2 regions of the Mycobacterium sp. IDUB_39 genome follow, and region 2 is predicted to be linked to the other one. Evidence: riboswitches for the same ligand, from Rfam matches in the RefSeq annotation. Region 2 holds a riboswitch; the other holds the start of a gene.

Region 1 (16,013 bases), on a different contig from region 2:
GCGCTGGCATCCGGGTTTCGGCACCCACCTGGCGGGACGTTCGGCCGAGCGTTACCTGGAGCGGGCGGGGTACGGCCGAACGGGAGCCACCGTCGGCGTCACCCCTGACTACCTGGCCACCCGGATCGACACTGTCGAGTTCATCGCCGATCTGCTGCGCGCCACATCGCATCGGCCGGCCCGGCTCAACTGCTTCGGACTGCACGAGTGGGCGATGGTCTATCGCGCGCCGCAGGTCCGCCACGATCAGGTGCCGCTGCGACTCGGGGGTGCAGGGACTGACACCGTCGTCGAGTCGATGCCGTTACGGTGCAGCCACTTCGACGCCTATCGCTTCTTCACACCTGCTGCCGTGCCGCGCAACGCCGAGCCGCTCACCCGAGCGGGTCAGGTCGCACACGAGCAGCCGGGATGCCTGCACGTCGCCATGGATCTCTACAAGTGGTCCTTCAAACTCGGGCCGCTCGTCGACTCCGAACTCGTGCAGGACTGCCTCGAGCTGGCCGCCGACGCTCGCGAACTCGACATGCGCGCGAGCCCGTATGACCTGACTGACTACGGTTTCGAGCCGATCCCCATCGAAACACCGGCGGGCCGAGCCGAATACGTCCGCGCGCAGCAGGATGTCGCCGACCGTGCGGCGCCCCTTCGGGCCGCCCTCGCCGGCCGATGTGACCTGCTACTCACCGCGGGAGCGCATCGGTTGACCGCATTTACCGGCGGCTAAGCTAGATCGACGCTCGAGGAGGAGACATGACCGATCGCGTGAACGTTGGCGCCCTGCGGGTGGCGCGCGTGCTCTATGACTTCGTCAATAACGAGGCCCTGCCCGGCACCGGGCTGGACCCCGATACTTTCTGGGCGGGCGTGGACAAGGTCGTGACCGATCTGTCCCCGAAGAACCAGGATCTGCTGGCTCGCCGCGACGAACTGCAGGCGCAGATCGACAAGTGGCATCGCCAACGTGCCATCGGCCCGCACGATGCCGACGAGTACAAGCAGTTCCTCACCGATATCGGCTACCTCCTGCCCGAGCCCGCCGACTTCAGCATCACCACCTCGGGTGTGGACGACGAGATCACCAGCACGGCGGGTCCGCAGCTCGTGGTTCCGATCCTCAACGCCCGCTTCGCGCTCAACGCCGCCAACGCGCGGTGGGGCTCGCTGTATGACGCGCTGTACGGCACCGACGTCATCAGTGAAGAGGACGGCGCCGAGAAGGGCACCAGCTATAACCGGGTGCGCGGCGACAAGGTGATCGCCTACGCGCGCAACTTCCTGGACGAGGCCGTCCCGCTGGCCGCAGGCTCCTGGAGCGATGCCACCGGCCTCAAGATCGACGACGGCCAGTTGCTGGTCACCTACGGTGATGACCTGTCGGTCGGCCTGGCGGCCCCCGAGCAGTTCGTCGGCTACACCGGTAAGCCGGGCGAGCCGCAGTGGTCGGTGCTACTGGTCAACCACGGCCTGCACGTCGAGATCCTCATCGACCCCGACTCCCCCGTCGGCGCGACCGACAAGGCAGGCATCAAGGACGTCGTCCTGGAGTCCGCGATCACCACGATCATGGACTTCGAGGACTCCGTGGCCGCGGTCGACGCCGATGACAAGGTGCTGGGCTACCGCAACTGGCTCGGCCTGAACCGCGGTGATCTGAGCGAAGAGGTCGCCAAGGGTGACAAGACGTTCACCCGCGTGCTCAACGCTGACCGTGTCTTCAGCACCACCGACGGGGAGGGCGAACTCACGCTGCCGGGACGCAGCCTGCTGTTCGTCCGCAACGTCGGGCACCTGATGACCAATGACGCCATTACCGATGGCGAGGGCAACGAGGTGCCCGAGGGCATCCAGGACGCGCTGTTCACCGGGCTCATCGCCATGCACGGCCTGCGGGACGGCTCCGAGAACGACGGCGCCAGTGGTCCGTACGCCAATAGCCGCACCGGCTCGGTTTACATCGTCAAGCCCAAGATGCACGGACCCGACGAGGTCGCGTTCACCTGCGAGCTGTTCAGCCGCGTCGAGGATGTGCTCGGTCTGCCGCAGGCCACCCTCAAGGTCGGCATCATGGACGAGGAGCGCCGCACCACGCTGAACCTCAAGGCGTGCATCAAGGCCGCCGCCGACCGTGTGGTCTTCATCAACACCGGCTTCCTGGACCGCACCGGCGACGAGATCCACACGTCGTTGGAGGCCGGCCCGATGATCCGCAAGGGCGCGATGAAGAGCCAGCCGTGGATCAAGGCGTACGAGGACGCAAACGTCGACACCGGCCTGGCCGCGGGGTTGTCCGGCAAGGCCCAGATCGGCAAGGGCATGTGGGCCATGACCGACCTGATGGCCGATATGGTCGAGCAGAAGATCAGTCAGCCCAAGGCCGGCGCCACCACTGCCTGGGTGCCCTCCCCGACGGGCGCGACGCTGCACGCAATGCACTATCACCTGGTCGACGTGTTCGAGGTCCAGAAGGAACTCGCGGGCAAGAAGCGTGCCACCATCGATGAACTCCTCACCATTCCGCTCGCCAAGGAGTTGGCGTGGGCACCCGAGGAGATCCGCGAGGAGGTCGACAACAACTGCCAGTCGATCCTGGGCTACGTGGTGCGTTGGATCGACGCGGGTGTCGGCTGCTCGAAGGTGCCCGACATCCACAATGTCGCCCTGATGGAGGATCGCGCGACGCTGCGCATCTCGAGCCAGTTGCTGGCCAACTGGCTGCGCCACGGCGTGATCACCGCCGAGGACATCAACGCGAGCCTGCGCCGGATGGCGGCCGTCGTCGACGAGCAGAACGGGAAGGATCCCGACTACCTGCCGATGGCACCCGATCCCGATGCGAGCATCGCGTTTGCGGCCGCTCAGGAGCTGATCCTGTCCGGTGCCGATCAGCCCAACGGGTACACCGAGCCGATCCTGCATCGCCGCCGCCGCGAGTTCAAGGCCCGTCACACCGGCCAGTGACTAGACTTCGGCGGGGCCACGCGATGTGTCGCTTCGAGCCGAACAATTGGTGAAGCGGCGGAGCCGAACGAATGGTGACGCGTCGGGCCTGAGACCAGCCAACAACACGAGCGTAGAGGATGGGGATGGGTAGGCACAGCGTTCCCGATCCCGAGGATTCGGCGGATGAGCCGCAGGATTTCGATGCGGACCAACCGCATGTTCACGGATCCGACGAGCCCACCACCGGACCCGGGTACGACGACGATCCGCGGCGCGAGCCGGGATACGACGAAAGCCCTTATCGGGAACCGTTTTTCGGCGAGGGCAACGATGTTGGCTCGACCTACGGCCAGCCCGAGCCCGACTACCGCGATGACGCGTACTGGCAGTCGCAACGCACCGCCCGGTATGACGAGGACTTCGAATACCTCGGCAGCCCGACGGACGATGGTCTCGCCGACGACGGATACGCCGATGACGGTTTAGCCGATGACGAATACGACGCTGACGGATACGACAGCGACGGCGTAGAGGACGACGAGTCGCCGACGCGGGCGTTCGCGTCGAACCCGCCGCCTCCGCGTCCACCGCTCGATGGACCTCAGCACGGCAGCGACTGGGACGGCGAATGGACCGGCAGCCACCGCGCCATCACCACCAAACGACGCGGTGTCAGCGTCAGCGTGATTGTCGCGCTGGTCACAGTCGTGGTGGTGGTCGGCGCGATCATCCTGTGGCGCTTCTTCGGTGACGTGCTGTCCAACCGCTCGCAGGTGTCGGCGGCACGATGTGTCGAGGGCGAGGTCGTCGTCGCGGTGGTCGTCGATCCGTCGATCGCCGACCAGGTAGGCCCGCTCGCCGAGCAGTACAGCCAGTCCGCGGCCCCGGTCGGCGACAAGTGCGTCAAGGTCGGTGTCCGCTCCGCCGACTCTGACGATGTGATCAACGGTCTCTCCGGAACCTGGCCCGCTGAGCTCGGCGAGCGTCCCGCGCTGTGGATTCCGGGTAGTTCGGTGTCCGTGGCCCGTCTGGAGGCCGCCGCCGGTGGCGCGATCACCAGCGACAGTCGGTCGTTGGTCACATCACCAGTGCTGTTGGCGGTTCGTCCGCAACTGAAGACGGCGCTAGCGCAACGGAGTTGGTCGGATCTGCCGCCACTGCAGACCAACCAGACCGCGCTCGACGCGCTCAACCTCCCCGGCTGGGGTGGGCTTCGCCTGGCACTTCCACTCTCGGGTGACGCCGACGCGACGTTCATCGCGGCCGAGGCCGTCGCCGCAGCCAGCGCTCCTGCTGGCGCACCCGCCACAGCAGGTGCGTCGGCGATCAACACACTGGTGGCGGGTCAGCCGAAACTGGCCGACACCAAGGCATCCACGGCGATGGACGCCCTGTTGGCTGGCAGCGATCCCGCCGCCTCCTCCGTGCACGCGGTGGCGAGCACCGAGCAGCAGCTGTATCAACGGGCCGCCTCGCTGCCCGACGCCTCGAACAAGCTCGCGGGGTGGCTGCCCTCGGGCCCCGCCGCGATCGCCGACTACCCGACCGTGCTGCTGGCCGGCGACTGGCTGGCCCAGGAGCAGGTCAGCGCGGCCAGCGAGTTCGCCCGTTTCCTCCGCAAGCCAGAGGCGCTGGCCGAGTTCGGCAAGGCGGGCTTCCGGACCGACGGTGGCGAAACCCCCGACAGTGATGTCACCGACTTCGGACCGCTCGCGGACCCGGTGTCGGTGGGCGACAACGCGTTGCGTGCCACGCTCGCCGAGGCCGTCAGCGCACCCGCGGCGAATCCGGCCGTCACCATCATGCTGGAACAGTCGATGGACACTGATGAGGGTGGCAGTAGTCGGCTCGCCAACGTGACAGCAGTACTCGACGAACGAATCAAGACACTGTCACCGACCGCGGACATCGGGCTGTGGACGTTCGACGGCGTCGCAGGACGCTCCGAGGTGCCATTCGGTCCACTGGGCGATCCGGTCGGTGGGCAGCCCCGCTCGGAGGTGTTGGTCAGCAACCTGAGAAATCAGGTCGCATCCGGCGGTGGCGCGGTGTCCTTCACCACGCTGCGGTTGATCTACAACGAGGCCGTGGCGAATTATCGTGACGGCCAGGCGAACTCGGTCCTGGTCATCACCACCGGCCCCCACACCGACCAGTCACTTGATGGTGCCGGGCTGCAGGAGTTCATCCGCCAGACCTTCCAGCCGGGCAAGCCGGTCGCCGTCAACGTCATTGACTTCGGCACCGACCCGGACCGGGCGACCTGGGAAGCGGTGTCCCAGATCAGTGGCGGCACCTACCAGAACCTGAACAGCGCCGCGGGACCCGAACTGACCGCAGCGCTGTCCAGCGTGCTGCCCTGACCGAGCTGCAAGGACGTTGAGATAGCGCTGGCGGCGACGACTACTCGAATTTAGGCAACGCCAGCGCTATCTCAACGCAAGGGAATGGCGGACTAGGTCAGGCGAACGCCTCGACCGGAGGACACGAGCACACCAGATTCCGATCGCCGTACGCGCTGTCGATGCGGCGCACCGGCGGCCAGACCTTGGGCCGGAACCCCTTGCCCAGCGGATACGCTGCCTGCTCCCTGGTGTAGGGATGGTCCCAGTTCTCGACCAGCAGGCTCTCGGCGGTGTGCGGCGCCCCGCGCAGCGGATTGTCCTCGACCGGCCACGCACCCGATCCGACCTGATCGATCTCGGCCCGGATGGCGATCATCGCGTCGCAGAAGGCGTTCACCTCGGCGAGGCTCTCGCTCTCGGTCGGTTCCACCATCAATGTGCCCGCCACCGGGAAGCTCATGGTCGGAGCGTGAAAACCGTAGTCCGCCAGCCGCTTGGCCACATCATCGACGGTGACGCCGGTGCTCTTGGTGATCTGGCGCAGGTCCAGGATGCACTCGTGGGCGACCATGCCGTTCTCGCCGGTGTAGAGCACGGGGTAGTACTCGTCGAGGCGTCGGGCGACGTAGTTCGCCGATGCAATCGCGGTCAGCGTCGCCGCACGCAGCCCCGGTGCACCCATCATCCTGATGTAGGCCCAGGTGATCGGCAGGATCGATGCTGACCCGTACGGGGCGGCCGACACTGTGTAGGTGTCGGTGAGCTCGTCGGCGAGCGGATGGCCCGGCAGGTACGGGATCAGGTGCGAGCGGACCGCGACGGGCCCGACGCCGGGACCGCCGCCACCGTGCGGGATGCAGAACGTCTTGTGCAGGTTCAGGTGGCTGACATCGCCGCCGAACTTACCGGGCCGTGCCAGGCCCACCAGCGCGTTGAGATTGGCGCCGTCGACGTACACCTGGCCGCCGACGTCGTGCACCGCGGCGCAGATCTCGGCGACATCGTGCTCGTACACACCGTGCGTCGACGGGTAGGTGATCATCAGTGCCGCAACCGTATCGGCGTGCTCGGCGATCTTGACCCGCAGATCGTCGAGGTCGACGTCACCATTGTCGCGGCACGCGATGACCACGACACGCATTCCCGCCAGAGCCGCCGACGCCGCATTGGTGCCGTGCGCGCTGGACGGGATCAGGCAGATGTCGCGACGGTCATCGCCGCGGCTCTGGTGATAGGCGCGAATCGCCAGAAGTCCCGCGTACTCCCCCTGCGACCCGGCGTTGGGTTGCAGTGAGACCGCGTCGTACCCGGTGAGCTGGGTCAGCCAGGTCTCCAGGTCCGCGATCAGCGTGCGCAGGCCCGGTGTGTCGGACGCGGGTGCGAACGGATGCTGGCGGGCGAACTCCGGCCAGGTGATCGGCTCCATCTCGGCGGCCGCATTGAGCTTCATCGTGCACGAGCCCAGCGGGATCATGCTGCGGTCCAGCGCGATGTCCTTATCCGACAGCGCACGCAGGTAGCGCATCATCTCGGTCTCGGTGCGGTACCGCGAGAACGCCGGGTGCTGCAGGAAGGTCGATGTGCGGGTGTGGATCTCGGGACCCGCCCAGTGGTGCCCGCCGCGGGTGCCGCCGAACGCCTCGAGAACCTGCTCGACATGCTCGGCGGACGTCGCCTCGTCACACGACACCGAGATGTGGTCGGCGTCCACCAGCCACACGTTGATGCCACGGTCCTTGGCCTGTGCACGAATCTCCTCGGCCCGCCCGGGCACGTGGGCCAGCACGGTGTCGAAGAATGTGTCGTGCACCACCGTCACCCCGGCGGACAGCAGGCCCGCGGCCACCGCGAGCGCATGACCGTGCACCTTGTGCGCGATCGAGGTGAGGCCGTCGGCGCCGTGGTAACTGGCGTACATCGCCGCAGTCACCGCGAGAAGCACCTGCGCGGTACAGATATTGCTGGTCGCCTTGTCGCGACGAATGTGCTGCTCGCGGGTCTGCAGCGCGAGGCGGTACGCCGGGGATCCGTCGGCGTCGACCGACACGCCGACCAGGCGGCCGGGCAGCTGGCGGGCGTGCTTGGTGTGCACGGCGAGATAACCGGCGTGGGGTCCACCGAAACCCATTGGCACACCGAAGCGTTGAGTGGTACCGAAGGCCACGTCCGCGCCGATGTCCCCCGGCGGCGTGACCAGCGTCAGCGCGAGCAGGTCGGCGCCCACGGCCACCAGCGCGCCGCGGTCGTGAGCGGACGCGATCAGATCGCTCCAGTCGTTGACGGTGCCGCTCGCACCGGGAAGCGAGACGATGACACCGAAGAAGTCGCCCTCGGGCAGCCCGTTGCGCAGGTCGGCGGTGACGATCTCAATGCCGAGCGGCTCGGCACGAGTCGCCAGGATTGCGGCGGTCTGGCGGTAGATGTCCGCATCGACGGCGAGACGGTTGGCGGAACCCTTCACCGCGCGGTGCATCAATGTCATGGCCTCGGCGGCGGCGGTGCCCTCGTCGAGCATCGACGCGTTCGCCACTTCGAGCCCGGTCAGATCCTCGACCATGGTCTGGAAGTTGAGCAGCGCCTCCAGTCGGCCTTGGCTGATCTCCGGCTGGTACGGGGTGTATGCGGTGTACCAGGCCGGGTTCTCGAGGATGTTGCGGCGCAGCACCGGCGGCGTGAGGGTGTCGAAGTAACCCTGTCCGATCATCGACACCGCGACGGTGTTGGCGTCGGCCATGGCGCGCAGATCGGCCAGGGCGTGCTCCTCGGTGGCCGGCGGTGGCAGCTGATCGAGACCGGGTGCCAGACCGTCGGCGGTCAGCGCGTCGAGAATTCCCGCGGGCAGGGCCTTCTCGGCGAGGCTGGCAAGCGAATCGACGCCGATGACCTGGAGCATCGTCGCCACGGCATCCGAATCCGGTCCGATATGACGGTCGGCGAAGCGGGGCTGGTGATGATCGGCCGAGAAATGGGGATGACTACCGGACACGTGGACCTCTCGGGTTCGAAAACGCTCGACTCGTTGCGGTCCTCCCCCTCTGTCGTCGACCCGTACCGGGCGCCTGAGAGATTCGGCTACCCCCGGGGCGATGCGCGGAGATGGCCTTTCCCCATGGGCGGGCAGGATGACCTGCCACTTTCCAGAGGCATCGGGGCCCGGCGCGGTCCTGGGTGCCTGAGAGGTTGACGGAGAGGTGTTGCTCCTTCGGCGTCCGTGACTGGCCGTCACGAAGCTCTCCCGCGCGAGGGCGATGCGCTGCTGATTCTACCGGCAGCTGCAGGGTTGGTGAGACGTCAGCCGATCTTGCGGTCGCGACTCTTGCGACGCGATGCCAGCTCGTCCTCGGGTGCGGCGATCGACTCGCCGCCGTCAGCGCGCTCACCTGGGAAATCGGCGATCGCACCGGTCAGCTCGCGCATGGCGCCCGACACCGCGATACCGAACACACCCTGGCCGCCCTGGAGGAGGTCGACGACCTCTTCGGCGGACGTGCACTCATAGACGGTGGTGCCGTCGGAGAACAGGGTGATGTTGGCCAGATCCTGCACACCGCGCTGGCGCAGGTGATCGACGGCCACCCGGATGTTGTGCAGTGAGATGCCGGTGTCCAGCAGTCTTTTGACGATCTTGAGGACCAGGATGTCCTTGAACGAGTACAGCCGCTGGCTGCCCGAGCCTGCCGCGCTGCGGATCGACGGCACGACCAGTGAGGTACGCGCCCAGTAGTCGAGCTGGCGGTACGTGATCCCCGCGATCTGGCAGGCGCTCGGACCGCGGTAACCGACGAGTTCGTCGGGTACCGAGTCATCGGGGAACAGTCGACCCTGAACTGGCTCGGCGGCTACGGTCGGCCCAGGCTGGACGGACGTACCCCCCGACGACAGATCTAACTGCTCCTGACGTGGCGTGTCGCCCACTGTCCATCCTCTCGCCGAATCGAACTCGCTTCGTGCGTCACAGTCGAGACCACGGTCAGCGCGTTTGCTCCAAGCTCGAACTTGTCGAGCATACGCTCCCGGCAAGGCCCATGACCGCCTGAAGTTAGATCAAATTATGGCTGTCCAAATCGCGGTTACCGCAAACCTCGCGGCGTGTCGACATTCGTGAGATGGATCCGTGACCAACCGGCTACCTGCGCTCAAGTCGCCTTGAAGTCATCGGGCGACACGCTGTCGAGGAACTCCTTGAACTTCTCGACCTCGTCCTCGCGCACCGCGCCGGTGCCCTCCTCGTCGCCCTCGTCCGGGATCAACAGACCCGCCTCGGCGAGCACTGCCTCCTCGACATAGATCGGCACGCCGACGCGCAGGGCGATTGCCACCGAGTCCGACGGCCTGGCCGACACCGTGATGTCCCGGTCGAAGATCAGGTCGGCGTAGAAGGTGCCCTCCTGCAACGCGACGATCCGGACTTCCTTGAGTGAATGGCCAAGGGCGGCAATCAGATCTCGGATCAAGTCGTGGGTCAGCGGGCGAGCCGGCTCAACGCCCTGCTGCTCCAGCGCGATCGCAGTGGCCTCCGTCTGCCCTATCCAGATGGGCAGATAACGATCGCCATTGGACTCGCGCAGCAGCAAGACCGGCTGGTTCTGCGGCTGCTCGATGCGTATGCCGACCACACGAACCTCACCCATCTGTGTACGCCCTCCGCACCGTCAAATCCGTCGAGCCGAGTCTAGTCCTCAGCGATCCAGAACGTCGCGCACCGCGGACTTGATCAACGACGTGTGCAATGTGATCGCCAGCGCCGCCACCTCACGGGCCAGGTCGTCCGCCCGATCGCGTGCGCCGGCCTTTCGGGTCTTGTCCACGGGTCCCGCGATCTGGGCGATCAGGTCGGACTGGCGGTCCGCGGCAGACCTGAACGCGCGCAGGTGGCGCGGTTCGATGCCGTAGTCGGCCAACGCCCGTGCGCACTGCAGGGTGATGACCGTGTACTCGTCGAAGAACCCGGCCACCCCCGGCTTGACCACGCCCGCCCTGACCAGGGTTGAGAGCAGCTCGTCGTCGACTCCCGACTTGGCCAGCACATCCTCGCGGCTCAACCGGACCTGCTGCCGCGCTACCGATCTACCTGCGGCAGCGTCGGACGCATCGGGATCAACCGGATCGTCGGACACCGGCACCAGGCGCGGCGCCGCGTAGGCCGAACCGATGGCCGGGATCTCGCCATCGGGTTGATCGTCGAGCGCAGCCTTGATGACCTTCAACGGCAGATAGTGGTCGCGCTGCGCGGTCAGGATGAACCGCAGCCGCGCACAGTCATAAGCGGTGAAGCGCCGATACCCCGAAGGTGTGCGTTCCGGCGTGACCAGCCCTTCGGCCTCCAAGAACCGGATCTTGGAGATGGTCACATCCGGGAAGTCGGGTCGCAGCAGGTCGAGGACCGCCCCGATCGACATCCCGGCGAGCGCAGGGGTGTCGGGGGCGGTCACTAGCTGCCCGGGCTGCCGTCGTCGGTCTTCGGGCCCGTCAGGAACACGAGACGGAACTTCCCGATCTGAACCTCGTCGCCGTTGGCGAGCACCGCGGAGTCCACCGGCTCGCGGTTGACGTACGTGCCGTTGAGGCTGCCGACGTCGACGACCTGGAACTCGCCGGTCTCCAGGCGGAACTCAGCGTGCCGCCGGCTAACGGTGACGTCGTCGAGGAAGATGTCGCTGTCGGGATGCCGTCCGGCCGATGTGGTGGCCTGATCGAGCAGGAACCGAGAACCAGCGTTGGGTCCACGCTTGACGACCAGCAATGCCGAACCGGTCGGAAGTCCCTCGACCCCCGAAACGGAGCTCTCGGAGCCCGCCGAGGCCGGCGCGTCCAACTCGTTGAGGAAGTCCGCACGGAAGACCGATGTGGTCTCGACCGTGACTTCATCCGAGGACTGGTCGGCTCCCGAACTGGTGTCGTTTTCCGTCACCCGCTGCTCCTAACTGGCTGCTGTGGCGATGTCTGGCACAAAGCTCGGCGCTGCGCGGCCGACCGTTGTGGGGTCACCACGACCGTACCGCGCGGGGTTGTCCGATGTGTCCACCACCGCCGGAATCGTTCATTCGTCGAGAGTGGCACGATACCCGTCCGCGTCGAGCAGCCCGGCCAGACCCTCCGCAAGCGCGGCGGCGTCGACCTGCAGGTCCATCAGCCAACCGGCGCCGTACGGGTCGGAGTTGACCAGTTCGGGCGAGTCGGCCAGATCTTCGTTCACCGCAATCACTTTCGCGGTCAGCGGCGAGTACAGCTCGGATTGGGACTTCGTGGACTCCACGTTGCCAAACTCGGCGCCCGCGGTGACGTCGGCGTCAGCCGACGGGAGATCGACGAACACCACATCGCCCAGCGCCGCTTGTGCGTAGTCGGTGATACCGACCCGCACGGTGTCGTCGCCGGTGCGCCGCACCCACTCGTGCTCGGGTGTGTAGAACAGGTCTGACGGGGTCTCGCTCACGGCGCTCCTAGGTTCTGCGTGGGGCTACGGCTGTCACTTGCCCGGCTGAGCGTATTGGCGAGGTTTCGGTTGCCGCAAGGCGGTCACGTTCACCGTGTCGGCCTGTTGCACGGTCATTGTGCCGCCGACGCGTTCGACACTGTCCATCGCCCCGCCGGGAATGTTCATCGCCGCAGCAAGAGTCGCCGGATCACCAATCGCCAGAATCGAATACGGCGGGCTCATGGTGACGCCGTCGATGATCAGGCTGCCCGCGGTGCCCACCACCCAAGTATCCACTCCGACACGGATCGCGGGGCCCCCGGATGCACTGCTCGCATCGCGGATCTCCATCGCCTCAGCACCCGCGGCACGCAATTCGTTGATCACGTCGAGCATCGTCTCGGGTGACACGCCGGGGGCGGTGTCGCCGATGGTCAGAGTCACACCGGGCCCCGTCGCGGCTACCGTGCCGATCAGGATGGACAGCGCGGCCAGGCGGGCTCGAGCATTCTCGATGGCGGCCTGATCGTTGCTGCCGGAGGCCTGCAGCGCGGCGAGCGTGCGCTGCAGGTCGGTGACCTCTGTGTTGAGCGCGGCCTCGCGTTGCTGAAGCGAGTCGAGCAGCACCAGCAGGTCGGCCGGTCGGGCGGTGTCCAGGGAGTCCCCTGACTCGGTCTGGCGGACCTGCGTGACGATCGCGACACCCAGTAGCAGACACAGCAGGATGGCCAGCGTGCCGAATCCGAGCTGTGCCCGGCCGCGGCGCAGAATTCCGGCCACCCCGCTGGGCTGCAGTTCACCGATGGACCGGATCGGCTCGTCCGGCGGAAGCTCGTGTCTGCCGTGATGCTTTTCCGGGTCATGCTCGTTCATCGTCACGCTCCGAACAGCCTGCGCCGCAGCGCGGCGGCGTTACCGAAGATGCGGATGCCCAGGACGACGATGATCGCGGTCGACAGTTGTGTGCCCACCCCGAGCTGATCACCGACGTAGACGATGATCGAGGCGACGAGGACGTTGAACACGAAGGACACGACGAAAACCTTCGAGTCGAAGATTCGCTCGAGGTACGCCCGCAGGCCGCCGAACACCGCGTCGAGCGCGGCGACGACCGCGATCGGCAGATAGGGCTGGATGAAATCGGGAACATCGGGGTGAAACACCAACCCGAGCACGATTCCGGCGACGAGCGCAACGATTCCGATCATGTACTTCCGATCATCAGGGGCCAAGCGGCTTAGCGAATGTCAGGTCGCGCACCGATCCGGCTGCGACGGCGAGGTCGTCGGCGGCGCTGACCTCGACCCCCACGCCGTAGGAGGCTTCCAGCAGCCGCAACCGGTGCAGTCCGGGGCTGCGGTCGAACACATCTGCCATGGCGCGCGGCGGTCCTATGGCCACGACGGCGTACGGGCTGCCGATCGGCTGGTTGTCCACCAGGATCCCCCCTCCCGCCTGCCGGATCGTCACGTTGGGACCGATCCGCACACCCCCCACGGCGATGGCCTCGGCGCCGCTGACCCACAACGAGTTCACCACCAACTGCAGGTCGCGGTCGAGCACCACCTGCGGACTGCCCTGGATCCGTTGTTTGGAGACATCGGACAGGTCGCGGGCGGCGCCGGGCTCGGTGGCTGTCACGCGCAGCCCCGGCCCGTGCACCTCGGTGGCCGCAGCGGCGAAATCCGCGGTGTCGAGCTGCTCGAGTAGGCCGCGGCCCTCCTCGTCACCCTCGAGACGGCTGCGCCGCTCCATCTCGACCTCTGTCGAGAGTTTGTCGCGGCGCTCAGTGGCCGCGCCCGTCGTGGTCTCTGCGGCCCGGACACTGTCGACGAGGACGTGCTGTGTCTCGCGGGTCGCGGGAGCCACGGACTGCGCCTGCGCGGCCGCCGTGGCGAACACGATGGTCACGGCAAGGCCCGCCGCCAGCTGCCAACCCCAGTCGAACCGCCTGCGGCCGGTCTCGCCACGGGCCGCACGCCGTTCGGCGGCGGCCGCGTACCCCGGATCGAGGTGATCGGTCAGCAGCGACCTCAACAGCGAGGGAACCGGGATCAGCTTGGGCGCGTCGGCGTCATGAGCATTGCGGCCTGCCTCGCGGCTGTAGCCGCCGAGTGCGCGGTCGTCTGCGGACACCGGTCAGGCTTTCCCTGCGGGCACCCGCGGCAGGGTGCGCAGCACCATCCCGACCTGGAGCAGATACAGCACGGCCGACCACAGGTACATCACCGCGCCCCAGATCACGAACGCCCACCCGCAGGCCAGGATGACCCGGCTCCACACCGCGTCCCACTGACCAAGCAGGATCAGAGGGAATCCCGACATCAGCGCGAACGTCGCGGCCTTGCCGATGTAGGTCACCGGCAGCGCGGTCAGACCGCGGCTCCGCAACACAGGCAGGGTGGCGGCCAGCACGACGTCGCGCCCGATCAGCACCAGCACGAACCACCACGGCACGATGCCGTCGATGGCGAAAGCCAACGGGACAGCCACCATGTAGGTCCGGTCGACGGCCGGGTCCAACAGCGCGCCGAGGCGTGAGGACTGGTTGGGCACCAGCCGCGCGATCTTGCCGTCGGCCCAGTCGGAGAAGCCGCTGAACATCAGCACCGCGACCGCCAGCGCGTTGGCGTCGGCGACCAGCAGCAGATAGAGGAAGACGGGGACCAGGATCAGCCGCAGCACGCTGAGCGCGTTGGGGATGGTCAGCACACGGTCGGTGGCGGCGTCTGGCCGGACCGCGTCGCCGCTGGCCCCGGTCGCCTCGCTACTGCCGTGGGGCGCCTCCATGAGGGCCTAACCTAGCGGAACACCCCAGGCAGGCTCAGCGCCGACATGGTGTCGTCGGCGAGCGGGTTGTCGTGAATCATGTACGTCCACGTCGATGTCGGTCGGGCAAGCTTCGACAGATCAAGGCCGAGTTCGTCCTCGGTGACGTTTGCCGTCTCGAAGGTCTGCTGCGCGGCCTCGATGGCGTCCGCGGCCAGCGAGCCGAACGCGTCGACGGCCATCCGGTGGAACTCGTCGAGCGGGTTCTGTCGGCCAAGGGCCCGCAGGTGGATGCTCTCGCGGATGTCGGACAGGTAGGCCTGATGGTCGGCCCAGCCGCGGTCGAGGTGGTACAGCATGATCTGGCGGCAGGTCGTCTCCAGACGCTCCTCGCCTATCTCCTCGACAAGTTGCTCGTATCGCTTCGGTGAGCGCTCCGCGAGTTCCTCGCGAGCCGTCGCCGTGCGCAGCAGGTTCTCTCGGCGCTCGGAGATGATGGCGCGCTGCTGGGCGACCAATTGGTTGTAGCGCCACGTGTTGGCGTGCACGTCGAGCAGCTTGCCCTCCGCGACGCGCTGCGCGTGCTCGAGGAGTTGGGCGGCCTTGTCGTTCAGGATTCGGCCGTCTTCATCGGTCTGCATCGGCAGCTTCTGTGGTTCCAGATGAGCGACGACGACGTCGTCCTCCCAGCTGGAGAAGAACACAGACGAGCCCGGGTCGCCCTGGCGTCCCGCGCGGCCCCGGAGCTGGTTGTCCAGGCGCTCGGTGTGGTGGCGGCCCGTACCGATGACGTGCAACCCGCCGAGATCGGCGACGGCATCGTGATCGGACTCGTCGGAGCCGCCGAGGCGGATATCGGTTCCGCGGCCGGCCATCTGGGTGGACACCGTGACCACTCCGAGCTTGCCGGCCTCGGCGATCACCGCGGCTTCCTCGGCGTCGTTCTTGGCGTTGAGCACGACCGCGGGAATGCCCGCCTTGACCAGACGCTCGTGCAGGTCCTCGGACTCGGCGACGTCACGGGTACCGACCAGCACCGGCTGACCCGTCGCATGCACCTCGGTGATGTGCTCGACTACGGCGTCGTTCTTGGCGGCCGCGGTGATGTACACCCGGTCGAGTTCGTCGACGCGGATGTTCGGGGTGTTGGGCGGGATCGGCGAGACGCCGAGCTTGTAGAACTGGCGCAGCTGCTCGCCCGCTGCCAGTGCGGTACCGGTCATACCGCACACCGTCGGGTAGCGGTTGATCAGCGCCTGCACGGTGATGGTGTCGAGGACCTCGCCGGTCTCGGTGGTCTCGATGCCCTCCTTGGCCTCGACCGCTGCCTGCAGGCCGTCCGGCCAGCGCTGCAGCGACGCGATCCGGCCGCGCGAGGCGTTGATCAGCTGCACCGCGCCATCGCGGACGATGTAGTGGACATCGCGCTGCAGCAGCACGTTCGCGTGCAGCGCCACGTTCGCCTCGGTCAACGTCGTGCTGACGTGTTCCTCGGAGTAGATGTCGATACCACCGAGCGCGGCCTCGAGCCTGCGGGC
Region 2 (16,013 bases):
CGGCGTGAAGAACGCCGCGCCCGCGTGCGACAGCGGCGTGCACATCAGGAACCGCGGGTTCTCCGGCCACTCCCACTCGGCGAGCTGAGCGGTGGTCATCGTGGTGATCGACTGCGTCGTACCCATGACGCCCTTGGGCCTGCCCGTGGTGCCGCCGGTGTAGGTCATACCGCCGATGTGGTCGAGCGGCAGGTCCGCGGCCTGCAGTGGCTGGGGCTCGTAGGTGGCCGCCTCGGCCGCCAGATCGACGGCCACACCGGCCAGCGCCTGCGGCACGGGGCCGATGGTCAGGATCTGCTTGAGCGAGGGCACCTTCTCCAGCAGGCCAAGCGCGCGCTCGGTGAACATCGGGGTCGGGTCGATGATGAGCGACGTGACGCCCGCATCGGAGAGCACGAACGCGTGGTCGTCGAGCGAACCGAGAGGGTGTAGTGCGGTGCGGCGGTAGCCCTGCGTCTGGCCGGCACCGATGATCATGATGACCTCGGGGCGGTTCAGCGATAGCAGACCCGTCGCGGTTCCGGTGCCCGCGCCGAGCGCCTCGAATGCCTGAATGTACTGGCTGATGCGCTCGGAGAGCTGTCCGCCGGTGAGCGTGGTGTCGCCGAGGAAGAGGACCGGCCTGTCCCGGTTGCGCTTGAGCGCGCCGACCGTGAGGTGTCCGGAGTGCAGGGGATGTCTCAGCAACGCGTCGGTCATGGCTTCAGATTAGAACGTGTTACAGAAATAGTTACAAGGGCCGCCCCGCGTCAGACGTCGACTTGGGCGCGCAAACCCGCGCTCACCGCGGGTTTGCGCGCCGAAATCACTCAGCGACCGGCAGCCTTGCGAGCCTGGACGGCGATCTTCTCGGCCAGGTCGGCCTTCCACTGGATCTCCTTCTCGATCCACGGGTTGTCCATCGGGAACTCGTCGGTCTCCGACACCCGACGCACCTCGAGCTTCACGCCGGGGCCCAGCGGCACCTTGCGCGCCCACTGCTTGGCCTCCTCCTTCGAGGAGACGTCAAGGATCCAGAAGCCGTTGAACAGCTCCTTCGCCTCGGTGTAGGGGCCGTCGGTGATGACAGGCGGGTCGGCGTTGAAGTCGACGACGAAACCCTCCTCGGGTCCGGTCAGACCCTCACCGGCCAGCAGCACACCGGCCTTCACGAGTTCCTCGTTGAAGCGGCCCATCGACTCGATGATCTCGTTGAAGTCGACGTTCTCGTAGGCGGCCTCGGCCTCGGGGGTGGACCGCATGATCAGCATGTAGCGCGACATTCTTCTGTCTCCTTCTGCTCGGTTGAAGGGGCATCTCCATCGTGCCCTCGTGACTACGTCGAACGGCAACACTCGAAATCGACACGGCGGTGAACTTTGTTTCGCAAGGATTTTCCCAATGCCGCCGATAGGATCACCCAATGCCCGCTGACCTGGTGTTATTCGGTACCGTGCTCACCGTCGACGACGCCCGACCGACCGCGCAGGCGCTCGCTGTCACCGACGGCCGCATCGTGGCGGTGGGGGAGCGGGCGGACGTCGAGAACCTGGTTGGCCCCGACACCGAGGTGGTCGACCTGGGCCAGCGGTGCGTGATGCCGGGGTTCGTCGAGGCGCACGGGCACCCGCTGATGGAGGCGATCGTGCTCGCCGACCGCATCGTCGACATCCGGCCCGTCACGATGGCGCGCGCTGATGACGTCGTGGCCGCCATCGCGCGAGAGGTCGCCGCCCGCGGGGCGGACGGCGCCTACCTCAACGGCTGGGATCCGCTGTTGCAGGAGGGTCTGCCAGAGCCGACGCTGGCGTGGCTCAACGGGCAGGCACCCGACACCCCGCTCGTGATCGTGCACAACTCCGGGCACAAGGCGTACTTCAACTCCGCGGCCGCGCAGCGCAACGGACTGAACCGCGACACCCCGGACCCGAAGGGCGCGTCGTTCGGACGCGATGCCGACGGTGAACTCGACGGCACGGCGATCGAGACCGGCGCGGTGTTCTCACTCATCGGTGACGCGGTCGACCCGAACGGCTACCCGGCGATGCTGCTCGCCGAGTGCGCGCGGCTCAACCGCGCCGGGCTGACGACGTGTTCGGAGATGGCCTTCGATCCGATGTTCCGGCCGATGCTGGCGAAGCTGCGGGGCGATGTCACGGTGCGGCTGCGCACCTACGAGATGTCGACGGAGCAGATGACGACCACCGAGGCACTGGCCAACGGTGACGACATGGTCAAGCAGATCGGCATCAAGATCTGGGTCGACGGGTCGCCGTGGATCGGCAACATCGACCTGACGTTCCCCTACCTCGACACCGACGCCGTGCGCACCATCGGGGTGACGCCCGGATCGTGCGGGCACGCCAACTACACCCGCGAGCAGTTGGAGGAGATCGTCGCCGCCTACTACCCGCTCGGGTGGCAGATGGCGTGCCACGTGCACGGTGACCGTGGCGTGGACACCATCCTCGACGTGTACGAGCAGGCCATCGCCAAGCACCCGCGTGACGACCATCGGCTGCGCCTCGAACACGTCGGCGCCATCACGCCCGCACAGCTGCAGCGCGCGCACGACCTCGGTGTCACGTGCAGCATCTTCGTCGACCACATTCACTACTGGGGCGACGTTCTCGTCGACGGGCTGTTCGGTCCCGAGCACGGAGAGACGTGGATGCCGGCGGGTTCGGCCGTGGCCACCGGCATGCGGATCTCACTGCACAACGATCCGCCGGTGACACCTGAGGAGCCGCTGCGCAATATCAGCGTCGCCGTCACCCGGCTGGCGCCGAGCGGGCGGGTGCTGGCCCCGCAAGAGCGCATCACCGTCGAGCAGGCCATCCGTGCGCAGACGATCGACGCGGCGTGGCAGTTGTTCGCCGATGACGTCCTCGGCTCCCTGGAGGTCGGCAAGTACGCCGATCTGGTGGTGCTGTCGGCCGACCCGCGCGCGGTGCCTGCGCAGGACATCGCCGATCTCGACGTCGTCGCGACCTACCTCGCGGGCAAACAGGTTTTTGCTAAAACCGCCTGATCGCGACGTAGTTCTGGCACGCTCTCGGCCATGTCGGACGTGGACCCAAACTGCTCCTCGCGTGCGCTCCCAGAACCCCGATTCCTCGATGAGCGCGTGGCCCACTGGGCCAAGACCAAACCCGATGACGACGCGATCACCTACCTGGGTCGCACGTGGACGTGGTCGCAGTTCCACGACCGCATCCGGCGGCTCGCGGGTGCGCTGGCGCAGCGTGGCATCTCGCGTGGCGACGTCGTGGCATTCCTCGACAAGAACCACCCCGCCTGCGTCGAGCTGACGATCGCCGCGGCCTCGCTCGGCGCGGCCACTGCCATCATCAACTTCCGGCTGGCGGCCGACGAGATGGACTACGTGCTCAACGATTCCGGCGCCAAGCTGCTTATCGTCGGGTCGGAGTTCGCGGAGGGCATCGACAGGATTCGCGACAAGCTCACGGCGGTGACCGAGATCGTGGTGGTGAGCCCGGAGGGTGAGGACGGCGACGGGTACGAGGCGATGCTGGCGGCGGCAACACCGGTCGATCGCTCACCCGACGTGCAGTCCGATGACGTCGCCATCATCATGTACTCCTCGGGCACCACAGGCCGGCCGAAGGGTGTTGCGCTGACCCAGGCCAACGTCATCGCGCACACCATCAACGCGTTCGAGGGCTGGACGCTGGGGCCCGAGGACAAGAGCCTCGTCGCGATGCCGCTGTTCCACGTCGGCGGCACCTCCTACATGCAGTTCGGCCTGCACAACGGCGCGCCGACGTACATGACGCGTGACGTCGACGGCGCCGCACTGGCTGGCGGCATCCTGGCTGGCGCCAACCGGACGTTCCTGGTTCCCGCCGTGCTGGCGAAGGTGCTGGAGTCGGGTGAGGACGCGGTGAAGCTCTTCGGCGCGTTGAAGACCTACGCCTACGGCGCGTCGCCGATGCCGTTGCCGCTGTTGCGTTCCGCGCTGCAGGCGTGGCCGGACACCGAGTTCATCCAGGTGTACGGGCTCACCGAGGTGTCCGGCGTGATCAGCCTTCTCGGTGGCGACGACCACCGCTCCGGGGACGAGGACCGGATGGTCAGCGCGGGCAAGGTCATCTCCGGCGCGGAGGTTCGGGTTGTCGACCCCGACACTCTCGAGGATGTCGCCGATGGTGCCCAAGGCGAATTATGGTTCCGGACACCGCAGTTGATGAAGGGTTACCACGGTAAGCCGGAGGCGACCGCTGAGGCGATCACATCCGAGGGCTGGTTTCGCACCGGTGACATCGGCCGGGTCGATGCCGACGGCTTCATCTTCGTCGAGGACCGGCTCAAGGACATGATCATCACCGGTGGCGAGAACGTGTACTCCATCGAGGTGGAGCGCGTGCTGGCTGAGCATCCCGCCATCGTCGAGGTCGCGGTGATCGGTGTGCCCGACGACAAGTGGGGCGAGGCGGTGAAAGCCATTGTCGCACTTGAGGGTGAGGCGACCGATCAGGAGATCATCGGTTGGGCGCGCGAGCGACTGGCCGCCTACAAGTGCCCGAAGACCGTCGACATCGTCGATGCGCTGCCGCGCAACCCCACCGGAAAGATCCTCAAGAAGGACCTCCGCAAGCGGCACTGGGAGGGCCGCGACCGCGCCACCATCTGAATCACGTTGAGATAACGGGGATTCGGACCGACGCTGACCCTGCACCTCCGTCAGTGCCTGGCAGCTATTCATCAGCGTCATCCGGGTGACGCTGAAAATTCTTGATTGTTGCGGCGTGCCGGTCAGAGTCTTATTGAACTCTGCCTCGCGCCACTGGCCGCGGATGAGTAGCCGTGCTTCCAGACCCACGGGGCAGCGTCCTCGAGCGCACCCCGATGGGGCGCCGTGCCGATGTATCCGAGATCTCCGGTGCCGTTGTCTATCTGGCCTCGGACGATGCCTCCTTCACCACCGGAGCAGTCCTTGCTGTGGACGGCGGATACTTGGCGCGTTGAACACGGACGACGTCACTGCATCGCGGCTACCGCTTGCGCGTGGAGGCGACCTGCGCGATAGGACGATCTGACCAGCGGGCCCGACATCACGCCGAGGAAGCCGATCTCGCGCGCGGCCGACTCGAGCATCACGAATTCGTCGGGTGTGACCCACCGCTCCACCGGATGGTGGCGCACCGAGGGGCGCAGATACTGGGTGATGGTCATGAGTTGGCATCCCGCCCCGTGCAGGTCAGTCAAGGCTTGGATCACCTCCTCGGTGGTCTCACCCATGCCAAGGATCAGGTTGCTCTTGGTGACCAGGCCGAAGTCGCGGGCAGCGGTGATGACGTCGAGGCTGCGCTGGTAGCGGAAGGCAGGCCGTACCCGCCTGAAGATGCGTGGCACGGTTTCGACATTGTGTGCCAATACCTCCGGACGTGAATCGAAGACCTCTCCGAGCTGTTCGGGGATGGCGTTGAAGTCGGGGATCAGCAACTCGACACCGGTTCCGGGGTTGAGCCTCTTGATCTGTCGGACCGTCTCGGCGTACAGCCAAGAGCCGCCGTCGGGCAAGTCGTCGCGCGCAACTCCGGTGACGGTGGCGTAGCGCAAGCCCATGGTGGCCACCGACTCGGCAACGCGTCTGGGCTCGTCGAGGTCCAACGTCGTCGGCTTGCCGGTATCGATCTGGCAGAAGTCACACCGCCGGGTGCACTGGTCACCGCCGATCAGGAACGTCGCTTCGCGGTCCTCCCAGCACTCGAAAATGTTGGGGCAACCCGCTTCTTGGCACACGGTGTTGAGTTTGCGCTCCTTCACCTGGCTCATCAGCTCTTGGTACTGCGGGCCGGTGCGTGCCGTTACCTTCATCCACGGGGGCTTGCGTTCGACGGGTGTCTGGGCGTTGCGGACCTCCAGGCGCAGAAGTCGACGCCCTTCATTGTTGACCGACATGGTGCTCCTTGCGCGGAAGATGTGGTGGCGGACGTCGAATGGGCGCACGTCATCGGGATTGGAAGTCTCAGCGAGACAGTTGAATTGGGCGGGGCATCACACGGTTGCCAGAGGGGCCCTAGGAAGATCGCGCGTGTGCGGTCACGGCGACGACACCATGCAGGATGCCAAACGATCAACGTTCTTGGCAAGGTTGGGCGCAGCGTCGACGGTGTCTGAAGTTCGGTAGTGACAAACTATGGCGGGGTGTGTAGCGTCACGCACCACAACTGAATACGCCGTTGATGCGCAGCGGGAGAACCTCCTTCGGGAGGCGCCGTAGGAGCAATTTCCTCCCCAGGAATCTCTCAGGCCCCAGCACCGCCGCGCAGAGGCAACTCTGGAGAACAGCACCGGTCTCACGGCCGGTACTTACCGAAGGTGTAGAGCCCGCCGAGACGGCGCGCGCAGACTCTCAGGTTTCAGGACAGAGCGGGGAGGTGTCCTTTTAGCGATGTCCGGTGCGGTCCGGGCACTGTCGAAACCGGAGCCACCTCGTGTCAGCCAGTTCTCGCCACACGGCGCAAATAACCGCCTCATCAGGCGATTTCCCCTCCCGGCACATCGGTCCGTCCGCGTCGGCGACGCACTACATGCTCGACACGCTGGGCTACCCGTCCCTCGATGAGCTGATCGACGCCGCCGTACCTCAGCAGATCCGAAACCGCGAGGTCATGCACCTCCCCGCGGCGCGATCAGAACAGCAGGTCCTGGAGGATCTGCGCGCACTGGCCGAGCAGAACCGCTCCCGCGTGCAGATGATCGGGCTGGGCTATCACGACACCATCACCCCGGCAGTTCTTCGACGCAACATGCTGGAATCGCCGGCCTGGTACACCGCCTACACCCCGTACCAGCCGGAGATCTCGCAGGGCCGCCTCGAGGCACTGTTGACGTTTCAGCAGGTCATCGAGGATTTGACGGCACTGCCGCTGGCGGGAGCATCGCTGCTCGACGAGGCGACCGCCGTGGTGGAGGCGATCCTGCTCATGCGTCGCGCCAACAAGGCCAAATCCAACGTGGCCCGGGTCGTCGTCGACGCCGAATGCCTGCCCCAGACGTTGGCCGTGGTCCGTGGCCGAGCCGCCGCCGTCGGCATCGATGTCCACGTCGCCGACCTCGGCGACGGCCTACCCGATGGGGACCTGTTCGGCCTCGTGCTGCAGGCTCCTGGTGCCAGCGGGGTGGTCCGAGACCTCGAGCCGCTGATCACCGCTGCTCACCAGCGTGGCGCGCTGACGGCCGTCGCCGCCGATCTGCTGTCGCTGACCCTGCTGGTCCCGCCCGGCGAACAGGGCGCCGATATCGCGGTGGGCTCAGCGCAGCGCTTCGGTGTGCCGCTGTTCTTCGGTGGACCGCACGCGGGTTACATGGCGGTGCGCGACGGTCTTGAGCGGATGCTGCCAGGACGGCTGGTGGGTGTCTCGATCGACGCCGACGGAGCCCCGGCCTACCGGCTCACTCTGCAGACTCGCGAACAGCACATCCGACGTGACAAGGCGACCAGCAACATCTGCACCGCGCAGGCCCTGCTGGCCAACGTGGCGGCGATGTACGCGGTCTACCACGGCCCAGAAGGGTTGCGCGCCATTGCTGAACGGGTGCACCACCATGCTAGGTCGATCGCGACGAGCCTGCATGCTGCGGGACATGACATCGTGCACGACGCGTTCTTCGATACCGTCCTGGTTCGCGTGGCCGGCCAGGCACGTGACATCGTCGAACGTGCCGAACTCGCCGGTATCAACCTGCGTTTGGTCGATGCGAACCACGTCGCGATCGCCTGCGACGAGTGCACCACCGATCAGGTCGTGGCCAAGGTCAACGCCGTGTTCGGTGGCCGCGAGCCGCTCGCCCCGGAGTGGCAGCTGCCGAGCGCCGCGCTTCGCACCACGGCCTACCTGCAGCACAACGTGTTTCACGCACACCGCTCCGAAACCGCCATGATGCGCTTCCTGAGGAAGCTGTCGGACAAGGACCTCGCGCTGGATCGGACGATGATCCCGCTGGGCTCGTGCACGATGAAACTCAACTCCGCCGTCGAGATGGAGCCGATCAGCTGGCCGGGCTTCGCCGGTGTTCACCCGCATGCACCTCGGGATCAGACGCTGGGCTACCAGAAGCTGATCGCCGACCTGCAGACCTGGCTTTCCGAGATCACCGGATACGACAACGTGTCGTTGCAGCCGAATGCCGGTTCGCAAGGCGAACTCGCCGGGCTGCTGGCGATCAAGGCCTACCACGACAGCCGTGGTGAATTCGACAGGGACGTGTGCCTCATCCCGCAGTCGGCGCATGGCACCAACGCCGCCTCGGCGGTCCTGGCCGGAATGCGGGTCGCCGTGGTGGCCACCGCCGCCAACGGCAACATCGACTCGGACGACCTGCAGGCCAAACTTGCCGCTAGCGAGGGCCGCGTCGCGGCGATCATGCTGACCTACCCGTCGACGCACGGAGTCTACGAAGAGGACGTCCGCACCGTCTGTGATCTCGTCCACCGGGCCGGCGGGCAGGTCTATGTCGACGGGGCCAACCTCAACGCCCTGGTGGGTCTGGCCAAGCCGGGTCAGTTCGGCGGCGATGTGTCACATCTGAACCTGCACAAGACGTTCTGCATACCCCACGGCGGCGGTGGACCAGGCGTGGGCCCGGTTGCCGTGCGCGCGCACCTGGCCCCATTCCTGCCTGGAGACCCGCTGGGCGACGGCACTGCGGGGAGTCCGATCTCGGCGGCGAACCACGGCTCGGCGGGCATTCTGCCCATCACATGGGCCTACATCGCGCTCATGGGCGCGGGCGGTTTGACCGACGCGACGAAGATGGCGGTGCTGACCGCCAACTACGTTGCCGCGCGGCTCAATCCACACTTCCCGGTGCTCTACACGGGGCCCACCGGTCTGGTGGCGCACGAGTGCATCCTGGATCTGCGCGCACTGACCAAGCAGACCGGCGTCACCGCCGAGGACGTAGCGAAGCGGCTGATCGACTACGGGTTCCACGCCCCGACGCTCTCCTTCCCGGTGAACGGGACGCTCATGGTCGAACCCACCGAGTCCGAGGATCTCGGCGAGCTCGATCGGTTCATCGACGCCATGATCTCGATCCGCGGCGAGATCGACAGCGTCGGGGATGGCGTGTGGCCACTGGAACGCAGCCCCCTGCGGCAGGCACCTCACACCGCGGAGCAGATCGTGGCCGATGACTGGGATCTGCCGTACTCGCGCCGACTCGCCGCCTTTCCCGTGACGTCCTTGCGGGCAGCGAAGTACTGGTCGCCGGTGCGGCGCATCGACGGCGTGCACGGCGACCGCAACCTGGTCTGCTCCTGCCCGGCGCCGGAAGCGTTTGAGAGCAATACCGTTTCGACTCCGACCTCTGACCTCGAGGAAGTCCTCGTATGACCACTAGTACCTCACCAGCGTCCCCGTTGCTCGCCGAACACCAGGCGCTGAACGCCCACTTCACCGACTTCGCCGGCTGGCAGATGCCGTTGAAGTACGTCAGCGAGCTCGCCGAGCACAGAGCCGTCCGATCCACCGCAGGGTTGTTCGATCTGTCGCACATGGGCGAGATCTACATCCGGGGCGCCCAAGCCGACGCCATGCTCGACCACGCCTTGGCCGGTGAGTTGTCCAAGGTCGCCGTCGGTAGGGCGAAGTACTCCCTGCTGTGCGACGCCGCGGGCGGAGTCGTCGACGATCTCGTCGTCTACCGGTTGGCCGACGACGAATTCCTCGTCGTCGCAAACGCATCGAACGTCGCCGTGGTGTCCGCTGAACTAGCCGACCGGGTGAAGGGGTTCGCGGCCGAGATCGACGATCAGTCGTCCCAGACCGCGCTGCTGGCGGTGCAGGGGCCGAAGTCCCAGGACATCGTCACCCAACTCATGCCGTCGGAGCAGGCGGAGCTCGTCGGAGACCTGAAGTACTACGCCTCGACACCGGCGACGGTGGCCGGGATCGACGTCCTGCTGGCCCGCACCGGCTACACCGGCGAAGACGGCTTCGAGTTGTACGTGCCTAACCACCAGGCGGTCCCGCTGTGGCAGGCACTGCTGGCGACCACCACCAAGCACGGTGGCACCGCGGCAGGGCTCGCGTGCCGCGACAGTCTCCGCCTGGAGGCAGGCATGGCGCTCTACGGTCACGAACTGACCCGCGACACCAACCCCTTCGAAGCCGGACTGGGGCGAGTGGTGAAGCTGGACAAGCCATTCGTCGGCAGGGACGCATTGCAGCAAGCCTCCGAGGCGCCGATCGTTCAGAGACTCGTCGGGCTCACTGGCACTGGCCGGCGCGCCGCGCGCGCCGGCTACTCGGTGTTCGGCAGCGGCGACGCGCCGGCCGGCACCGTGACGTCGGGCGCACTGTCCCCGACACTGGGCTACCCCATCGCACTGGCCTACGTGGACACCGCGCTCGCTGAACCCGGCACCGAAATCAGCGTCGACATCCGCGGCGCCAGGCAGCCCTTCACCGTCGTGCGCACCCCGTTCTACCGCCGGTCCTGACGACCGACGTCCACAACCCCTTCAAGGAGACCGCATGTCCAACACCATTCCCGACGACCGTAGCTACACCGAAGAGCACGAATGGGTTTCGCTGCTGCCTGGCGCCGATCTGCCGGATGTGCCGGTCAGGGTCGGAATCACCTCGGTCGCGGCGGAATCTCTCGGCGAACTCGTTTACGTCGAGCTGCCCGAGGTGGGTAGTGAGATCGTCGCGGGCGAGTCGTGCGGGGAGGTCGAGTCCACCAAGACGGTGTCTGAACTGTATCCGCCGGTCAGCGGCCGGGTGACCGAGGTGAACGAAGCCGTGCAGAACGACCCCAGCATCATCACCGCAGACCCGTACGGCGAGGGCTGGCTGTTCACCGTCGACGCAACCGCCACCGGAACGCTGCTGACCGCCGCCGAGTACGCGGCCAAGAACGAGGCGACGGCATGAGCGTCCTGGATCAACCACTGGCAGAATACGATCCCGACGTCGCTTCGCTAATCGACAAGGAACTGGAGCGCCAGCGCACCGGCCTGGAGATGATCGCGTCGGAGAATCACGCGCCGCTGGCGGTCATGCAGGCACAAGGTTCAGTGCTGACCAACAAGTACGCCGAGGGCTACCCGGGCCGGCGCTACTACGGCGGCTGCGAACACATCGACGGTATCGAGCAACTCGCGATCGACCGCGTCAAAGCACTCTTTGGCGCCGAGTACGCCAACGTGCAACCGCACTCGGGCGCCACCGCCAACGCTGCGGTGATGCACGCGTTGATCAAGCCCGGCGACACAATTCTGGGCCTGTCCCTGGCACACGGTGGCCACCTCACCCACGGCATGAAGATCAACTTCTCCGGCAGGCTCTACGACGTCGCGGCCTACGGTGTCTCGGAGAAGGACTATCTCATCGACATGGACGAGGTCGCTGCCGTGGCGCGCGAACGGCGCCCGCAGCTCATCATCGCTGGCTGGTCGGCCTACCCCCGACATCTGGACTTCGCCCGGTTCCGTGAGATCGCCGATGAGGTCGGCGCCTACTTGATGGTCGACATGGCCCACTTCGCGGGCCTGGTCGCCACTGGTCTGCATCCCTCGCCGGTGCCCCATGCGCACGTGGTCACTTCCACGACGCACAAGACCCTCGGCGGTCCGCGCGGCGGCATTATCCTGACCAATGACGCCGACATCGCCAAGAAGATCAACTCGGCGGTGTTCCCCGGCCAACAGGGAGGGCCTCTGGAACACGTGATCGCCGGCAAGGCAACGGCATTCAAGATGGCCGCCGAGCCCGAGTTCGTCGAACGGCAGCAACGCTGCCTTGACGGGGCGAAGATCATCGCCGAACGCCTCAGCGGCGCCGACGCCAAGGAGGCCGGGGTCAGCGTGGTCACCGGCGGCACCGACGTCCATCTGGTCGTGGTCGACCTGAGAGACGCCGCCATCGATGGACAGCAGGCCGAGGATCGCCTCGACGCCATCGGGATCACGGTCAACCGCAACGCGGTGCCCTTCGATCCCCGCCCGCCAATGGTGACGTCGGGTTTGCGTATCGGCACCCCCGCGCTGGCTGCCCGGGGCTTCGGCGCCGACGGCTTCACGATCGTCGCAGACCTGATCGCGCAGGCACTCGTCGCCGAGGAGGGCACCGACACTTCCGATCTCGCCGCTCGAGTGCGATCGCTGGCAGACGACTATCCGCTCTATCCGGAGCTGTAAGGCCATGACCATCAGTGTGTTCGATCTGTTCTCGGTGGGCATCGGGCCATCAAGCTCCCACACCGTGGGCCCGATGCGCGCAGCGGCGCGGTTCGTCGACGATCTACGGGTCATGGCGGCAATCGACGACGTCACCTGCGTGAGCGTCGATCTGTACGGATCGCTTGCAGCCACGGGCGCCGGACACGGCACCATGCCTGCGGTCCTGCTCGGCCTCGAGGGCTGCCGTCCAGAGGAGATCGACACCGACGACATGGAACTGCGTCTGCAGGCCATGCGAAACAGCGGCAGGGTCATGCTGGGCGGCGCGCGCTCGATCGCCCTGGCCCAAGACGAGATCACACTGCACCCGCTGACCTGTCTGCCGTTTCACCCAAACGGGATGCGTCTCGCCGCCTACTCGGGGGAGTACGCCGAGATGCATCGGCAGACGTACTACTCGGTCGGTGGCGGATTCGTCGTCACCGAGACGGAGAGTGATCAGCAGCCCGCCGCACCGAGCGCTGACGCCGTGTCGTTCGGGTCCGCCGCAGAACTGCTCGCGCTCACCGAGACACACGAATCCTCGGTGAGCAGCGTCATGCTCGAACACGAGCGTGCGCTGCGCACCGACACCGAGATTCGCGACAGGCTGCTACACATCCGTGACGTGATGGTCGAGTGCCAGAACCGCGGTATGCAACGCGACGGACTGCTGCCGGGCGTACTGCGGGTGCGCCGCCGGGCCCACCGGTGGTTCGAACAACTGCAGGCCGAGGATCCCGACCGCAAGCCCGAGTTCGCCGAGGACTGGGTCAACTTGGTCGCGTTGGCGGTCAACGAGGAGAACGCTTCCGGCGGTCGCATCGTCACCGCGCCGACCAACGGCGCGGCGGGCATCATCCCCGCAGTACTGCACTATGCGTTGCACTACACCGAGTCTGGCCGCCGCAACCCGGACGACACCGCGGTGCGCTTCCTCCTGACCGCCGGCGCGATCGGTTCCCTGTGTAAGGAACGGGCGTCGATCTCCGGAGCAGAGGTCGGCTGTCAGGGCGAGGTCGGCTCGGCGGCGTCGATGGCAGCCGCCGGGTTGGCCGAAATACTTGGCGGCACGCCTCAACAAACCGAGAACGCGGCTGAGATCGCCATGGAACACAGCCTCGGACTGACGTGTGACCCCATCGCCGGACTGGTCCAGGTGCCCTGCATCGAGCGCAACGCCATTTCGGCGGGCAAGGCCATCAACGCCGCCCGGATGGCGCTGCGCGGGGACGGTACCCATCGGGTGAGTCTCGACCAGGTTCTGGAGACCATGCGCAGCACGGGAGCGGACATGCTCACTAAGTACAAGGAGACCTCCACCGGAGGACTTGCGATCAATGTTCCGGTGAGTTTCGTCGAATGCTGATGAGGGTGAAAATGACTGCTACAGAGGATAAGACAGTCGGCTCGGCACGTGTGAAGCGTGGTATGGCCGAGATGCTCAAGGGTGGGGTCATCATGGACGTCGTCACCCCTGAGCAGGCGCGCATCGCCGAGGGCGCTGGCGCGGTCGCTGTCATGGCGCTTGAGCGTGTGCCCGCCGATATTCGCGCCCAGGGTGGCGTATCGCGGATGAGTGATCCGGACATGATCGAGGGCATCATCGCCGCGGTCACCATCCCCGTGATGGCCAAGGCCCGCATCGGTCACTTCGTGGAGGCGCAGATCCTGGGCAGCCTCGGGGTGGACTACGTCGACGAGTCCGAGGTGCTGACCCCGGCCGACTACGCCAACCACATCGACAAGTGGAAGTTCACGGTTCCCTTCGTGTGTGGCGCGACCAACCTGGGCGAGGCGCTGCGACGCATCACCGAGGGGGCGGCGATGATCCGCTCCAAGGGTGAGGCCGGCACGGGCGATGTCTCCAACGCGACCACCCACATGCGCACCATCCTCGGTGAGATCCGCAGGCTCAGCTCCCTGTCGACCGACGAGTTGTTCGTCGCCGCAAAGGAACTGCAGGCGCCCTATGACCTGGTGGTCGAGGTGGCTCGCGCGGGCAAGCTGCCCGTCACGATGTTCACCGCTGGCGGCATCGCCACCCCGGCCGATGCCGCGATGATGATGCAGCTCGGCGCCGAGGGTGTCTTCGTCGGTTCGGGCATCTTCAAGTCCGGTGACCCCGCCGCCCGGGCCGCGGCAATCGTGAAGGCCACCACCTTCTACGACGACGCCGACGCCTTGGCCAAGGTGTCGCGCGGGCTGGGTGAGGCCATGGTCGGCATCAACGTCGAGGACATCGCGCAGCCGCACCGGCTCGCCGAACGCGGCTGGTGAGTGTGTGTGCGGCAGCGGAATCCACGTTGTCAGCGGAGGCGGTCACAGAGCCGGTCCTGCAGGTAGTCCACCGCCGCTCGCACTCTGCGGGGTGGTTCCGGGGTGGCCGAGTAGACGGCGTGGATGTCGGCGGGCGGTGTCTCGAGGTCTGGAAGCACCTGGACGAGCGTTTCGGCGTCGAGCATCGGCTGAACGTGCCACAAGGAGCGCATCAACAGACCGCGACCTTCCAGGCACCACTGCGTCGTGACGTCACCGTCGTTGCTGATCATGTTTCCCGCCACGCGAATTGACATCTCGTTCCCCTCGCTGCCGAACCGCCATAACGCGAAGTCGCCGTCATCCTGACGCAGGACGATGCAGTTGTGGTGTTCGAGGTCGCTGATCGACTCAGGAGTTCCGTTTCGCAGCAGATACTCCGGGGACGCGCATACGACCCGTCGGTTCGGGTACAGCTTCCTTCCCGTCAACCGCGAGTCCTGCAGAGCACCAACGCGAATCGCAATGTCGAATGGCGTACCCGCTATGGCGAGGGGTTTGGCGGATAGTTCGACGTCGACCTGGACGAGCGGGTTCTGCTCGACGAATTCCGCCAGCAGTGGAGCGATATGCGCTCTGCCAAGGCCGACCGACGAATGAATCCGGATGCGCCCACGCAGTTGCGAGAAGTTACCCGTGACGGACTCCTCGAGCTCGGCCAGCTGCGCTGCGATCACCGCCGCGCCGGCGGCGTACCGTTCCCCTTCCATCGTGAGGGTCAGCCGTCGGGTGCTGCGCTGCACGAGGCGCACGCCGAGCCGCTTCTCGAGGTGCGCCAGTCGTTTGCTGACCGACGAGACCGAGATCCCCATCTCCCGGCCCACCTCGGTGAGACTGGGTGATCGGGCGACGACCTCGAAGAACCCGACGTCATCGGACATGCTCACTGCGGCTCCTCGGCTTATGTCGTATCAGGCAACTTTATCTTGCACTCGGCGTCCTATCGCTCTGGCTTGTTGCCGAATACGGTGGTAATCGACAACACGGTACGGCCGAGATCGGAGCGCAACACCATGGGTGCAACCCATCGAATCGCCACCATCGCGGGTGATGGCATCGGCAAGGAAGTCGTGCCCGAGGGCGTCAAGGTGCTCGAAGCCGCGGCCTCAGCATTCGATTTCGCCGTCGACATCGAGCAGTTCGACTACGCAAGTGCGGACTATTGGAGCAAGACGGGGCAGATGCTGCCCGACGGCTGGTTCGACGAACTGAGGGCATTCGATGCCATCTTCTTCGGAGCGGTCGGGTGGCCCGCCGTGGTCCCTGATCATGTTTCCCTGTGGGGCAGCCTTCTGCAGTTCCGGCGTCACTTTGATCAGTACGTCAACCTGCGTCCGGTGAAACTGCTTCCGGGAGTGCGCAGCCCGCTGGCCGGCCGTGAACCGGGTGACGTCGACTTCTACGTGGTCCGGGAGAACACGGAGGGCGAGTACTCCAGCATCGGTGGCAAGATCTTCGAAGGCACCGACCGCGAGATCGTCATGCAGGAGACGGTGATGACGCGCACCGGCGTGGATCG

The links. Region 2 has a riboswitch for glycine ahead of gcvP (aminomethyl-transferring glycine dehydrogenase). Riboswitches for the same ligand answer to the same signal wherever they lie in the genome.
Region 1: another riboswitch for glycine. It lies ahead of gcvP (aminomethyl-transferring glycine dehydrogenase); the one in region 2 lies ahead of gcvP (aminomethyl-transferring glycine dehydrogenase).

Annotation. Positions count from the first base shown of each region.
Region 1 is NZ_JBVAXF010000003.1:118,536-134,548, reverse strand. It holds gene ACZY0X_RS12545 (3-methyladenine DNA glycosylase) at 1-727, shown strand, start outside; gene ACZY0X_RS12540 (malate synthase G) at 754-2,961, shown strand; gene ACZY0X_RS12535 (substrate-binding domain-containing protein) at 3,087-5,306, shown strand; gene gcvP (aminomethyl-transferring glycine dehydrogenase) at 5,404-8,274, opposite strand; glycine riboswitch at 8,314-8,437, opposite strand; glycine riboswitch at 8,438-8,536, opposite strand; gene ACZY0X_RS12525 (MerR family transcriptional regulator) at 8,580-9,203, opposite strand; gene ACZY0X_RS12520 (bifunctional nuclease family protein) at 9,425-9,919, opposite strand; gene ftsR (transcriptional regulator FtsR) at 9,968-10,720, opposite strand; gene garA (glycogen accumulation regulator GarA) at 10,720-11,199, opposite strand; gene gcvH (glycine cleavage system protein GcvH) at 11,329-11,724, opposite strand; gene ACZY0X_RS12500 (DUF881 domain-containing protein) at 11,758-12,579, opposite strand; gene ACZY0X_RS12495 (small basic family protein) at 12,582-12,914, opposite strand; gene ACZY0X_RS12490 (DUF881 domain-containing protein) at 12,928-13,842, opposite strand; gene ACZY0X_RS12485 (CDP-alcohol phosphatidyltransferase family protein) at 13,846-14,496, opposite strand; gene secA2 (accessory Sec system translocase SecA2) at 14,508-16,013, opposite strand, start outside.
Region 2 is NZ_JBVAXF010000001.1:504,670-520,682, reverse strand. It holds gene fadD8 (fatty-acid--CoA ligase FadD8) at 1-699, opposite strand, end outside; gene ACZY0X_RS02430 (YciI family protein) at 810-1,262, opposite strand; gene ACZY0X_RS02425 (amidohydrolase) at 1,403-3,010, shown strand; gene ACZY0X_RS02420 (long-chain-fatty-acid--CoA ligase) at 3,041-4,633, shown strand; gene ACZY0X_RS02415 (SDR family oxidoreductase) at 4,807-4,968, shown strand; gene lipA (lipoyl synthase) at 4,981-5,904, opposite strand; glycine riboswitch at 6,187-6,277, shown strand; gene gcvP (aminomethyl-transferring glycine dehydrogenase) at 6,537-9,344, shown strand; gene gcvT (glycine cleavage system aminomethyltransferase GcvT) at 9,341-10,453, shown strand; gene gcvH (glycine cleavage system protein GcvH) at 10,488-10,889, shown strand; gene glyA (serine hydroxymethyltransferase) at 10,886-12,154, shown strand; gene ACZY0X_RS02385 (L-serine ammonia-lyase) at 12,159-13,544, shown strand; gene pdxS (pyridoxal 5'-phosphate synthase lyase subunit PdxS) at 13,556-14,455, shown strand; gene ACZY0X_RS02375 (LysR family transcriptional regulator) at 14,485-15,375, opposite strand; gene ACZY0X_RS02370 (tartrate dehydrogenase) at 15,508-16,013, shown strand, end outside.